4 regions of the Carnobacterium funditum DSM 5970 genome follow, and region 4 is predicted to be linked to each of the others. Evidence: predicted binding sites of a transcription regulator. Region 4 holds the regulator's gene; each other region holds the start of a gene.
The links. Region 4 encodes LexA, which represses DNA repair genes until DNA is damaged. Its sites were predicted from a motif close to CNAACANNTGTTNG; they were not measured.
Positions count from the first base shown of each region.

Region 1: uvrB (excinuclease ABC subunit UvrB) is a predicted target of LexA. The motif match lies at 1,862-1,875, and genes of this name have one in related genera.
Region 2: dinB (DNA polymerase IV) is a predicted target of LexA. The motif match lies at 1,202-1,215, and genes of this name have one in related genera.
Region 3: recX (recombination regulator RecX) is a predicted target of LexA. The motif match lies at 1,866-1,879, and genes of this name have one in related genera.

Region 1 covers NZ_JQLL01000001.1:702,071-705,290, forward strand. Annotated here, with positions in the region: gene uvrB (excinuclease ABC subunit UvrB) at 1-1,782, opposite strand, end outside; gene rpsT (30S ribosomal protein S20) at 2,348-2,602, opposite strand; gene holA (DNA polymerase III subunit delta) at 2,746-3,220, opposite strand, start outside.
Region 2 covers NZ_JQLL01000001.1:923,898-927,117, reverse strand. Annotated here, with positions in the region: gene adhE (bifunctional acetaldehyde-CoA/alcohol dehydrogenase) at 1-192, shown strand, start outside; gene BR44_RS04225 (metal-dependent transcriptional regulator) at 490-1,137, shown strand; gene dinB (DNA polymerase IV) at 1,247-2,368, shown strand; gene BR44_RS04215 (metal-dependent hydrolase) at 2,482-3,162, shown strand; gene BR44_RS04210 (DRTGG domain-containing protein) at 3,190-3,220, shown strand, end outside.
Region 3 covers NZ_JQLL01000001.1:283,661-286,880, reverse strand. Annotated here, with positions in the region: gene mutY (A/G-specific adenine glycosylase) at 1-940, opposite strand, end outside; gene recX (recombination regulator RecX) at 940-1,803, opposite strand; gene BR44_RS11030 (general stress protein) at 1,949-2,542, opposite strand; gene BR44_RS01200 (SDR family oxidoreductase) at 2,573-3,220, opposite strand, start outside.
Region 4 covers NZ_JQLL01000001.1:526,707-529,926, reverse strand. Annotated here, with positions in the region: gene recJ (single-stranded-DNA-specific exonuclease RecJ) at 1-420, shown strand, start outside; gene BR44_RS02305 (adenine phosphoribosyltransferase) at 444-956, shown strand; gene lexA (transcriptional repressor LexA) at 1,158-1,781, opposite strand; gene BR44_RS02295 (DUF896 family protein) at 1,942-2,181, shown strand; gene tkt (transketolase) at 2,292-3,220, shown strand, end outside.

The DNA.
Region 1 (3,220 bases), 180 kb from region 4:
ACGTACTTCTTTGATAATTGTAGTTGGTATCACGTTGTGTTTTTTATTGTAGGCTTTTTGCGTTTCACGACGTCTTTCCGTTTCACCTATCGCCGCGTTCATTGAATCCGTTACTCTATCAGCATACATGATTACTCTTCCATTTTGGTTCCGTGCAGCACGTCCAATAGTTTGTACTAATGATCGTTCACTTCTCAAGAAACCTTCTTTGTCTGCATCTAATATTGCTATTAAAGAGACCTCAGGAACGTCGATGCCTTCTCTTAATAAATTAATACCAATTAATACATCGTAAACTCCTAAACGTAAGTCGCGAATTATTTCTGTTCTTTCTAACGTTTTAATATCACTGTGCAAATAAGATACTTTTATACCAATTTCTTTTAAGTAATCTGTTAAATCTTCAGACATTTTTTTTGTTAAAGTAGTGATAAAAACCCGTTCATTTTTTTCTGTTCTTTTATTAATTTCATTAATTAAATCGTCAATTTGCCCTTTAATCGGACGAACTTCAATTACTGGGTCAAGTAGACCAGTCGGTCTGATAATTTGTTCTACAACTTCTGGCGTGCGTTCTAGCTCATAAGGTCCCGGTGTAGCAGAAATATACATAATCTGATTAACATGTTTTTCAAACTCTTCTAAACGCAGAGGTCGATTGTCCAAGGCACTTGGTAAACGAAATCCATATTCAATTAATCGTTCTTTTCTTGCTCTGTCTCCATTATACATTCCTCTAATTTGTGACATGGTGATGTGGGACTCATCTATTACGATTAGAAAGTCTTCTGGGAAAAAATCTATTAGTGTGTATGGTGGCTGCCCAGGATTCCGACCATCCATATGTCTTGAATAGTTCTCAATTCCCGAACAATAACCCATTTCTAAAAGCATCTCTAAATCATAATTCGTTCGCTGTTCTAAACGTTGTGCTTCAATTAGTTTATCTTCTGCACGTAAAACTTTCAATCGATCTTCTAGCTCTTTTTGAATGGTTATTACTGCATTTCTTGTTTGTTCATCACTTGCTACAAAGTGAGTAGCCGGAAAAACAGGTACATGCTGAACTTCAGCTTTAATTTCACCTGTTAAGACGTCTACTTCAGTAATGCGATCGATTTCGTCTCCAAAAAATTCTACCCGGACGGCATCACTATCTCTAGAAGCTAAGAATATTTCTACTACGTCTCCACGAACTCTAAAATTTCCACGCTGAAAATCAATATCGTTGCGCTCAAACTGCATATCAACTAAACGACGTAGCATATCGTCTCGTTTCATTTCTGTGCCCACACGCAAAGACAAAACATGATCCCGATAATCTAGAGGATTTACCAGACCAAAAATACACGAGACAGAGGCTACTACAATCACATCGCGACGTTCTAACAAGGAACTTGTAGCTGAATGACGTAATTTATCGATTTCATCATTCACACTTGATTCTTTTTCAATAAACGTATCACTAGAAGGAACATACGCTTCTGGTTGATAATAATCATAATAACTGACAAAATATTCTACTGCATTTTCAGGAAAGAACTCTTTAAATTCGCCATATAATTGACCTGCTAATGTTTTGTTATGCGCAATAACTAAGGTTGGTTTATTTACTTCTTGAATGACATTAGATACTGTAAATGTTTTCCCAGTCCCTGTTGCTCCTAATAAAGTTTGCTCTTTTTTTCCCTCTTCAATTCCTTTAACTAATTCCTTGATAGCATTTGGCTGGTCCCCACCAGGTTTATAATTGGATACCAATTTAAACTGATCTTTTTCCATTTTATTTTCACATCCAGTTTCTCGAATTTTTCATGAAGAAGAAAAGTTAATCATACTCTCTAATTCCCCATTTTACCACTGAACGTACGTTCTTACAATAATAACAACCCGTATATACTTATGCTGAGCTGGATACCTATTTTAGGATACAATAAAATCTAAAAATAATTTTTATCCATCTTTGGACATGATTGTGTTTTCTAGAATGCTTATACTGTCTCAAAAAAATATAGCTATTTATTACACACTATTTATGGTATACTATTTAAGTATTAAAAGTAAGTATGTATTTTTATATAGAATTGTTTTAAAGAAATTTATTCACACTGGCGCAGTTATAGAACTGTAAGGACATAAAAGAGGTTGGGTTTATGTTGTTTAGATGAGAAATCAATTAATATAATTTGATTAGTATTTTCCCCGAATAACTTTACAAGTATTTATTTTTAATTAGAAAGCCACTCCATTGCGGAGTGGCTTTCGTCAATTTTATACACAAAAAAAGCCACACACATGATAAATCATGTGTGTGGCTTTCATAAAAAATAAGTTAACTATGGGTATCTTATTTAGCTAATTTAGCTGTTAAACGAGATTTGTCACGGTTAGCTTTATTTTTATGAATCAATCCTTTAGATGCAGCCATATCAATGGCTCTGATTGCTTCTTTGTGTAAATCTTCAGTATTTTCATCTCCAGCTTCAACAGCTTGAACGAATTTTTTAATAGCAGTACGCATAGCGCTCTTTTGAACGTTATTTTGTAAAGCAGATTTTTCTGAAGTACGGACACGTTTGATTGCAGATTCGATGTTTGGCATTTGATTCACCCCACTTTCAATTAATTACAACTTAAAATAGATTATTCCAGTTGTTTCCCACGTTAATCATTATACATAATCAGCAGCTTCATTGCAATATAAACTGTAAAGTTTTTTTACTTGATAGTCTATCTATTTATAATTTATTGAGTCATTAAATGGTTACTAGCAAATTGTAAAACAAATAACTCAAATTGCATTCCCCTATCACCTTGACCCGTTTTCAGACGATATTCTGTATCAATTAGACCGTTATAAGCATCTGCTAAAACCTGTTTATTGAATGGACGCATGTGCTGGATGCTCAACTTGATTCTATAAGGATGAATCTTCAATATCTTTGCTATATCCCCTTGCTGGTAGCCTTTCTTTTCAAGTATTTTTACTTGGAGCAATAATCGAAATTGGGCGGTCATGATAGCATTAATTTTAATAGGATCTTCTTTTTGCAATAATAAGTCATGATATAACTCAAGAGCTGGACCGACCTTTTTCTTTAGAACATATTCGTTTAAAGAAAAAATATTTTGTTCGAGTGATTTGATTATCAACTCCGAAACTGCATCTTTAGTAATGTATTTTGTCTTCTGACCAAATAAAAATAATTTTGGTAGCTCA
Region 2 (3,220 bases), 400 kb from region 4:
AGCAAATTAGGTAAAGATGTTGGTATCGAGATGAATTTGAAGGCCCAAGGTGTTACACAAGAAATTTTAAATGACACCGTTGATCACATGGCTGAACTAGCATTCTTAGACCAGTGTACTACTGCGAATCCAAAACAACCATTAATTAGTGAATTACGCCAAATTATTATTGATGCTTATGATGGTGAATAAATAACAATAAAATATAGGTTTAATTTAGATTCTAAAAATATAAGTAGCAAGAAAGTCTAAATAGAAGAGAGAATGATACTGTGTTCCTGATGCAAAGGAAACACAGTATCATTCTTTTTTTTGCAGATAGTCGAACAAATTTTTCGAGTTTAAATGATATTATTCAATTTTTTTAAAAAACAAACTTATAGATGTGTGTAAATACCATCCATGGAAAGATTGCTTTTTAAATTAAAAATAGTTATAATTAAACTAATAAGTTAGGTTTGCCTAAAAATAGAAAAGTTGGTGATATAATTGACACCTAATAAAGAAGATTATTTGAAAATTATTTATGAACTTGGTGGAACAGAAAAAAAAATAAATAATAAAGAAATTGTAAAGAGATTAGGAGTTTCAGCAGCTTCAGTTAGCGAAATGATGTCTAAACTACTAAAAGAGGGTTATATTGAAAGATTGCCTTATCAAGGAGTAGAACTTAATGAAAAAGGTCTGCGTAAAGCTAGCACATTGATAAGAAAACACCGATTGTGGGAGGTTTTTCTAGTTGAAAACCTTGGGTATTCTTGGAATGAAGTTCATGCAGAAGCAGAAGTTTTAGAGCATGTTTCCTCAATTGAATTAACCAACCGGTTAGAAAATTATTTAAATTCACCTAAAATATGTCCTCATGGAGGAATGATTCCAGGGGAAAACGGTATGCTAAAAGAACCCTTGTTGGAAACCTTAGTTGAACAAAAAGAAAATCAAAAAGTGCGAATAAAACGTGTAGCAGATGAAAAAGACTTGTTAGACTATCTAGTCTCTATAGGTATTAAAATAAATGATGTCTGCACAATTGATTCTATCGGTGCTTATGAAGGATCCATCGTAGTTGAAAAAGAACAGAAAAAAATTCAGATAAGTTTTAAAGCTGCATCAGATATATACGTTCAGGTAATTTAGATAAAAAGAATTCGACGCAAAAGCCGAATTCTTTTTTTGCTTCATAAATGACTAATCTTGAATAGAAATATGTGTTCGCGTATAATTATAAGAAAAGGAGGCAAAGAGAGTGGAAATTGGAGTGGTACGTTTTGATGAACCAAGTAAGGATACATCTAGAAAAATTATTCACATTGATATGGATGCTTTCTTTGCTTCTGTCGAAGAAAGAGATCACCCAGAATTAAAAGGGCAACCCATTATCATTGCTAAACACCCTAACTTAACAAAAGGAAAAGGAGTCGTTGCAACGGCTAATTATGTTGCAAGGACATATGGAGTGCACTCTGCAATGAGTGCTCAAAAAGCCTATGAATTATGTCCTAAGGGTGTGTTTATTTCAGGTAACTATGAGCGATATCGAGAGATTTCAGCAAAAATACGAGAAATTTTTTTGAACTATACGGATATCATTGAACCGCTTTCTTTAGATGAAGCTTATCTTGATGTTACAGAAAATAAAAAAGAGATGAAAAGTGCAACTTTTATTGCTCAGTCTATTCAAAAAGACGTTTGGGACAGTGTGCGTTTAACTTGCTCAGCAGGAGTATCTTATAATAAATTCATAGCAAAACTAGCTTCAGATTTTAAAAAGCCAGCTGGAGTCACTGTAGTCACACCGGATGAAGCCCTAACTTTTTTAAGAAATCTTCCTATCGAAAAATTTTATGGGGTAGGAAAGAAGACTGTCGAGCGGATGCATGATTCAGGTATTTTTAATGGCGAAGATTTATACCAAAAAAATGAAATGGATTTGATTCGTTCTTTTGGAAAGATGGGTTATTCTCTTTACCGAAAAGTTAGAGGGATTGATGATTCACCAGTCCGTATTAGTAGAGAAAGAAAGTCAGTTGGGCGGGAAAACACGTACAATAAAAATTTAGTGACAGAAAATGAAATTATAGCAGAATTGCGTTTCTTATCTAATAAAGTCCAACATTCATTAAGAAAAGAGCAAAAGCATGGAAAAACGATTGTGTTAAAGGTTCGTTATTCTGATTTTGAAACAGTGACTAAACGACATACACTACCTCATTACATTAAAGATGCCGAAGAAATATTTTTTCATGCTCAAAATATTTGGGATGAAATAGGGCAACTAAAAAAAGGAATTCGATTATTGGGGATTACGGTTACAACGCTTGATCCATTGACGTTTGAAAACATTGTCTTGCCTCTTTGGGAAAACTAAAAAAAGTGGCATCTAAAGAAAAACTGACCTAAATTGATTTCTTTTTTCTAAAAGTATACTGTATTTACTAATACAGTTTTTTTGTTGTGTTATAATGAAAGGGGATTTTAATAATGAAGATATCATGGCATGGACAATCATTTTTACAAGTTGTTACCAATACAGGATACACAATTTTATTTGACCCATTTATTACAGGAAATCCAAAAAATAATCTTAATTCGAAAACAATTGTAGCGGATGTTATTGTTGTTACACATGCTCATGAGGATCATATCGGTGATACACAAGAAATTGCAAAAAGAACAAATGCTTTAATCGTTACGACTGTTGAAATAGCTAAGTTTTTTGAAACAAAAAACTTAAGAACGCATGGAATGCAAATGGGAGGAAAGCATCTATTTGATTTTGGAGAAATTAAGATGACTCAAGCTATTCATGGGTCATCTTATGAAATTGATGGCAAGCTTACGACACTTGGATTAGCAGCTGGAATTATTTTCCATTCAGATGGAAAAACAATTTATCATGCTGGGGATACTGCTCTCTTTTCTGATATGAAGCTGATAGGTCAGTATCGTCCTTTGGATGTGGTATTTTTACCAATCGGAGATAACTTCACGATGGGTCCAGAAGATGCTGCTATTGCTGCTGATTACTTGAAAGCTAAAAAAGTCGTTCCGATTCATTACAATACTTTTCCTTTGATTGAACAAGACCCTATAGCTTTTTGCAATAGTTTACCTGGAGAACAAGGGAAATTTTTAAAAGTAGGAGAAATTTTAAAAATTTAATAAACAACTATTTTTGGAGGGTAATCTATGACGACTAAACACGAACGAATATTAGCTT
Region 3 (3,220 bases), 240 kb from region 4:
TTTTGGCTTGTTCTTTATCTTCTAAATCATAAGCTTCTATTTGTTGGTGTTTTTCTTGTTCAAACTTTTTTTCTTCTAACAACGGAAAAATCCACATATTAGCCAATAATCCTTCTTTAGGTCGTTTTTCTAACAAAAATTCGCCTTTCTCATTCTCAATTAAAAAACCATTATAATAAACTGGAACAGCTTTTTTCTTTTTGCTTTTCACAGGATAATTAATCCATGTTTCATTAATATAAGAGGCATTAAATTCTTTAATTGGGCTTAATTCTGGATGGTAGTTTTTAGGAGTACAAATACTCGAACCTAAATCCATAAAGGCTTGATTAAAATCACCTGGTTTGTAAGGATCGATAATTTCTCTCATAACTGCCTCGAATATTTTACGACTAGCTGGTTTAGCAATATCTGCATCAATTTCAAACAGACGACTTAAAACTCGCATCACGTTTCCATCTACTGCTGGTTCTGGCAAATCAAATGCCATACTAGCAATTGCCCCGGCAGTGTATGGTCCAATACCGCTTAATTTAATAATTTCTTTTGGATCACGAGGCATCTCACCATCATAATTAACCATGATTTGTTGAGCTGCTTTTTGCATGTTGCGTACACGTGAGTAATAACCCAAACCCTCCCAAGCTTTTAATAACTTATCTTCATTCGCTTCTGATAATTCTTTAATCGTCGGAAATTGTTTCATGAAGTTCAGATAATAGGGAATAACCGTATCAACACGTGTTTGTTGTAACATAATCTCGGATACCCAAATACGATAGGGATCATTATTTATTCTCCATGGTAGTGCTCTTTTTTCTATGTCATACCAACTCAATAAAGTTGCTCTGAATTGTTCTATTTTTTCTTGTGGCCACATTTGAATACCGGAACTTTGCAATAAAGCATTCATTTCATTTTGTTCTGTTATTTTTTTCATCATTCGTTTTGATCTTCCAATTCTTTTTCCTCAATAAATTGATTGATTAAATCTCCTGCAAATCCCTTTTGAAATAGACTACTTTTAACTTTCTGGATTTTTTTATAACCCTTTAATTTAGCTTGTTTACGCCAAATTTTATCCCCTTGTGTTTTTATAGCTGCATACTCTTCATCTTCTTCTTTTTCTACTGTTACTTCTGCTAAAACCTGAGTAATCACATCTGTATCAAACCCTTTTTGCATTAAGTTTTGACGCAGCTTATTATTGGTTTCACGTGTAGAATGCTGTGAAGAACGACGAATAACTTTTTCGGCAAGTTGAACACCATTTTCAACCATTTGGTCAAAAGGATACTGTTCAGTGGCTTTTTCAATATTCTCTTCGGCTATTCCACGCCTTTTTAATTCTTGCTTAATAACGCGAGGACCTTTTCCACCAACATTTGCTCCAGTACGAGTAAAACTTTCTGCATACATTAAGTCATCCAAATACCCTTGTTCTTCTAATTTTTCAATGACTTCATCTGCCACTTCTGAAAATTCGTGCTTTGCCAAATCATCACGAACTTCCTTTTCAGAACGCAGCCCATAATTCAAGTAATTTAAAGATCTCGTATAGGCTTTTCTAAAGCCATTTTCTGATTCTAATTCCTCTCGGAAATCATCAGCAATCTCCATACCTTTGTATAAAGCATACTTCACTAAAATAGCTTCATCTACTGGAAAAGCATAATTTTCATCTAAATATATATTGTAACGACCTTTTCGTTTTTGTGTTTCAATTTTAGTTATTTGTGGTAACCCTTCACTAGGCGTTGTATTATTTGAAGAGATAATTTTTTTTAATAAATCGTCTGGCATAGTTATTCGCCTCCTATAATTTTATCGATTCACTTAGTATACCATACTTCATTTCAAAAAATAGAACAGAAGTTTGCCTGCTCGTATAAAAAAAGAGTAACGGATAGAAGCAATAAATCTTACTTCTATCCGTTACTTTAGTTCATTATTCCGATTCTTTATCTTGTAATGGATCAACAAATGGTTGTCCAGTAATTGAATTCCCACTAAAACGCGGTAAATCTTCAGAATCTTCAACAGCTGTTTCGTGTATGTCTTCTGTTCTATATTCAGTTGTATCTTTTGGTTTTCCTTGTAGAGGATTTTCAATTTGGCCTCGTTCATTATTTACCTCGTTCTTTTTTTGTTCTGTACTCGATTTACCTAATTCTTTAGGGCCGTCTTCTAAATTTTGACGAATAGGAATATCTTTCATCTCTTCCACAAGAACAACATAATTTCCAGATTTCAAAACGTCATTGTACCGTAAGGCTGTTTGTTTGTCGATGCCATAATGCTCCAACGCTTTATCTTGGCCAACGTCAGCAAACATGTCTTTAAATTTTTCCCATATATTCATGTCTCCATCAGCAGAAACTTTATCTACTTCAACGAGTGTTCGATTCTGAATATCAGAATAATTTTCATCGCTTGTAACAATAATAACGTCACCCGTCACACGACCTTCACTTAATAAACGCTCTACAGCAGAAATTGTTTCATCTACTGTATGATAAGCTGATTCAACTACTTTACTCATTTCGATACACTTCCTTTTACGGTTATTTTGTTAACCATTTACAACTACGCCACCATTTACATGAATCGTTTGTCCTGTTACATAACTCGAATCAGAACTGGCTAGATAAACATACGCAGGTGCTAATTCAAATGGATGTCCAGGGCGGGCTATCGATCCATCTTCGCCCCATTTTTCTAATTTTTTATCAGGGAAAGTCGCAGGAATTAACGGTGTCCAAATAGGGCCTGGTGCTACCGTGTTCACTCTAATTTTTTTATCGATTACTTCTTGATTCCCTGAAAAAGACCGGGTGAAAGATACGATTGCTCCTTTAGTAGCAGAATAATCTAGTAAAGTTGAACTGCCACGATAAGCCGTAATTGAAGAAGTATTAATAATTGAAGCACCTGTCGATAAATATGGCATTGCCGCTTTAGTTAGATAAAACATACCGAATACATTTGTTCGAAAAGTACGATCTAACTGTGCTGCGGTTACATCTCCTATTTTTTCTTGGTAATGTTGCTCACCTGCGTTGTTTACTAATATATCTAGCGTACCCCATTTAGTAATTACTTTTGCAATGGCATCTTCAGCAACGGATTCATCTCCAATATCACCTTTGAGAACCAAGACTTCTTGCCCAATTTCTTTGATTCTTTTTTCAGTATATGAGGCGTCTTGCTCTGATTCTAA
Region 4 (3,220 bases):
ACATTATTAAGAGAGCTATTACAAAATAGTGAACCTTCTAACATCTATGTAAGTTTCTTTAATCAAGAAAGTGTATATTTAGAGGGCATACCGAGTCGGATACAATTCTCACATGTTTTTAAATATATTGCATCGCATATGGATATTGACGTAAGACATAAAACGAAAATTTTATCCGGACATTTAAAACTAAAAGAAAATATGCTCATTTTTATAATCTCCGTGTTTTTTGAAGCAGGTTTTGTTACAATACAAGATGGTATTATGAATATTGTATCAAATATTGAAAAAAAAGAATTAATAGATACAAAAGTTTATCAAAAGCGGCTCGAAAAATTTGCTGCAGAAGAAGCTCTCATATACAGTCACTTTGCAGAACTTGAAAAATGGATGAAAATCCAGCTAGAGAAAGAACTGTAAAATCGAAACGGAGGAAGAAATTAATGGATTTAAAAAAATATATAGCTGATGTACCTGATTTTCCAGAGGAAGGGATTATTTTTCGTGATATTTCTCCTTTAATGGCCGATGGCGAAGCTTATCGATTTGCAACAAATGAAATAGTTAGATATGCAAAAGATAAATGCGTAGATATGATTGTAGGACCAGAAGCACGAGGTTTTATCGTGGGCTGTCCAGTAGCTTATGAATTAGGGATTGGATTTGCTCCTGCTCGGAAAAAAGGTAAATTACCGCGTAATACCGTAGAAGTTAGTTATGGTTTAGAATATGGCAATGACGTTTTACAAATTCATAAAGATGCGATTAAACCTGGCCAAAAAGTACTTGTTTGTGATGACTTGCTAGCAACAGGTGGTACCATTGCAGCAACTATCAAGCTTATTGAGCAATTAGGTGGAGAAGTTGTTGGGACAGCCTTTCTAGTGGAGTTAAGTGATTTAAAAGGACGCAATAAAATTGAAGGTTATGATATTTTAGCGTTAATGGAGTACTAAAAAGTTCTTAAATAGATTTCTTTTAACGGACTAAAGGACTCAAAAGATAGCTGATTTTTTTAATGGTTACAAAAAAACACCTCTTTTATCTATGGTTTGTTTTCCATAAATAAAAGAGGTGCATTTTTTATAGCTAAACTTTATCTATCGATACGTTAAAAATAGCATCATTTCTGTTCTGAAATTAAACAATAAGTATGGTTAAAAAATATGGCTACGGTACAAACTGACTACTTTACCAAGAATAGTAACTTCATCTAAAAGAATAGCGCTCATAGAATCATTTTCTGGTTGCAGACGATAATAGCGGTCTTCACGGTAAAATCTTTTGCACGTAGCTTCGTCTTCGTTTGTTAATGCAATAACAATATCGCCATTGTTTGCGCTAGATTGTTTGCGAACAATCACTTCATCACCATCAAAGATACCAGCATTAATCATGCTTTCACCTCTGATTGTCAACATAAAAAGAGTATTGCTTTCTTGTCTTAAATTAGGAGGAAGTGGAAAATAATCAGAAGCTTCTTCAACTGCTAAAATGGGTTCACCAGCAGCTACTGTGCCCAATAAAGGGATTTGTTCTAGTTGAATGCCTAATTTTGTTAGCCCTTTAGAGGTTAATTCAATAGCACGCGGTTTACTAGGGTCTCTTTGTATAAAGCCGTTCTTTTCAAGCCGCGATAAATGGCCGTGAACAGTTGAAGTAGAAGATAGTGAAACAGCTGTTCCAATTTCACGTACTGTTGGCGGGTAACCTTTTAATTTTACTTGGTCATGAATGTATTGCAAAACTTCGATTTGTCTTGATTCTGGTGTTTTACGCATAAATAGATGCACCTCAATTCTTTTATTATTTCTTATTTAGAATAACATAAATCAACCTCTGAATCAAACAAATGTTCGCTAGTGTAAAAAACGATTTTAATGCATAGAGTAATTTTTTTTGGTATAGTATTCAAATAATGAAAATAATGAGGTGAATGAAATGTTATCTAAAGATAAATTAACAAGAATTAACGTTCTAGCAAAAAAATCTAAAAATGAAGGCTTAAGTTTATCGGAACAAACAGAACAAAAAAAACTAAGAGAAGCTTATCTAGCTGCCTTTAGAGGTGGCATGCGTAATCACATTGAAGGATTAAAAGTAGTTGATGAAACTGGGGCTGACGTAACACCAGATAAATTAAAAAAAATTCAAAAAGAAAAAGGTCTTCATGACCGTTAAAGATAAAATAAAGCGGATATTAAATTATTTTTAATAAATTGCATTCAAACGTTGATTTGAATGTTATAAAACAGTAAAATAAAAGTAACATAATTGAGAGGATGATTTAATTGTTTGACAACACTGACCAATTAGCGATTAACACGATTAGAACACTAAGTATGGATGGGGTTCAAAAAGCCAACTCTGGACACCCGGGATTACCAATGGGAGCAGCTCCGATGGCTTATACACTTTGGGCTAAACATTTAAAAGTGAATCCTAAAAATTCAAAATGGGTGAATCGTGATCGCTTCGTTCTTTCTGCAGGACATGGCTCTATCATGCTTTATAGCTTATTACACCTTGCGGGTTACAATGTTTCAATTGATGACTTGAAAAATTTCCGTCAATGGGATAGCAAAACTCCTGGACATCCAGAAGTACATTTAACAGATGGTGTCGAAGCAACAACAGGTCCATTAGGCCAAGGTATTGCAAATGCAGTAGGTATGGCAATGGCAGAGACACATTTAGCAGCAACTTATAATAAAAAAGATTACACAATTGTGGATCATTACACATATGCATTGTGTGGAGACGGAGATTTAATGGAAGGGGTTTCATCTGAAGCAGCTAGTTTGGCTGGTCATTTAGAGCTTGGGAAACTAATTATGCTTTATGATTCAAATGATATTTCTTTAGATGGACCAACATCGAAAGCATTTACCGAAAATGTTGGGCAACGATTTGAAGCCTACAATTGGCAACATATCTTAGTAAAAGATGGTAATGACATTGAAGAAATCAATGCGGCAATCAATGCTGCAAGAGCTGAAACAAAAAAACCTACTATCATTGAAGTAAAAACAATTATCGGTTTTGGCGCACCAAATGAAGGAACTCATAAAGTCCATGGGGCTCCTTTAGGTCCAGAAGGTATTGAAGCAGCTAAAAAAGCTTACGGATGGGAAGGAAAAGATTTCTTTGTTCCAGAAGAAGTAAGCAAACGTTTTGAAGAAGACATGATTAACAAAGGTGCAAATTCAGAAAAAGAATG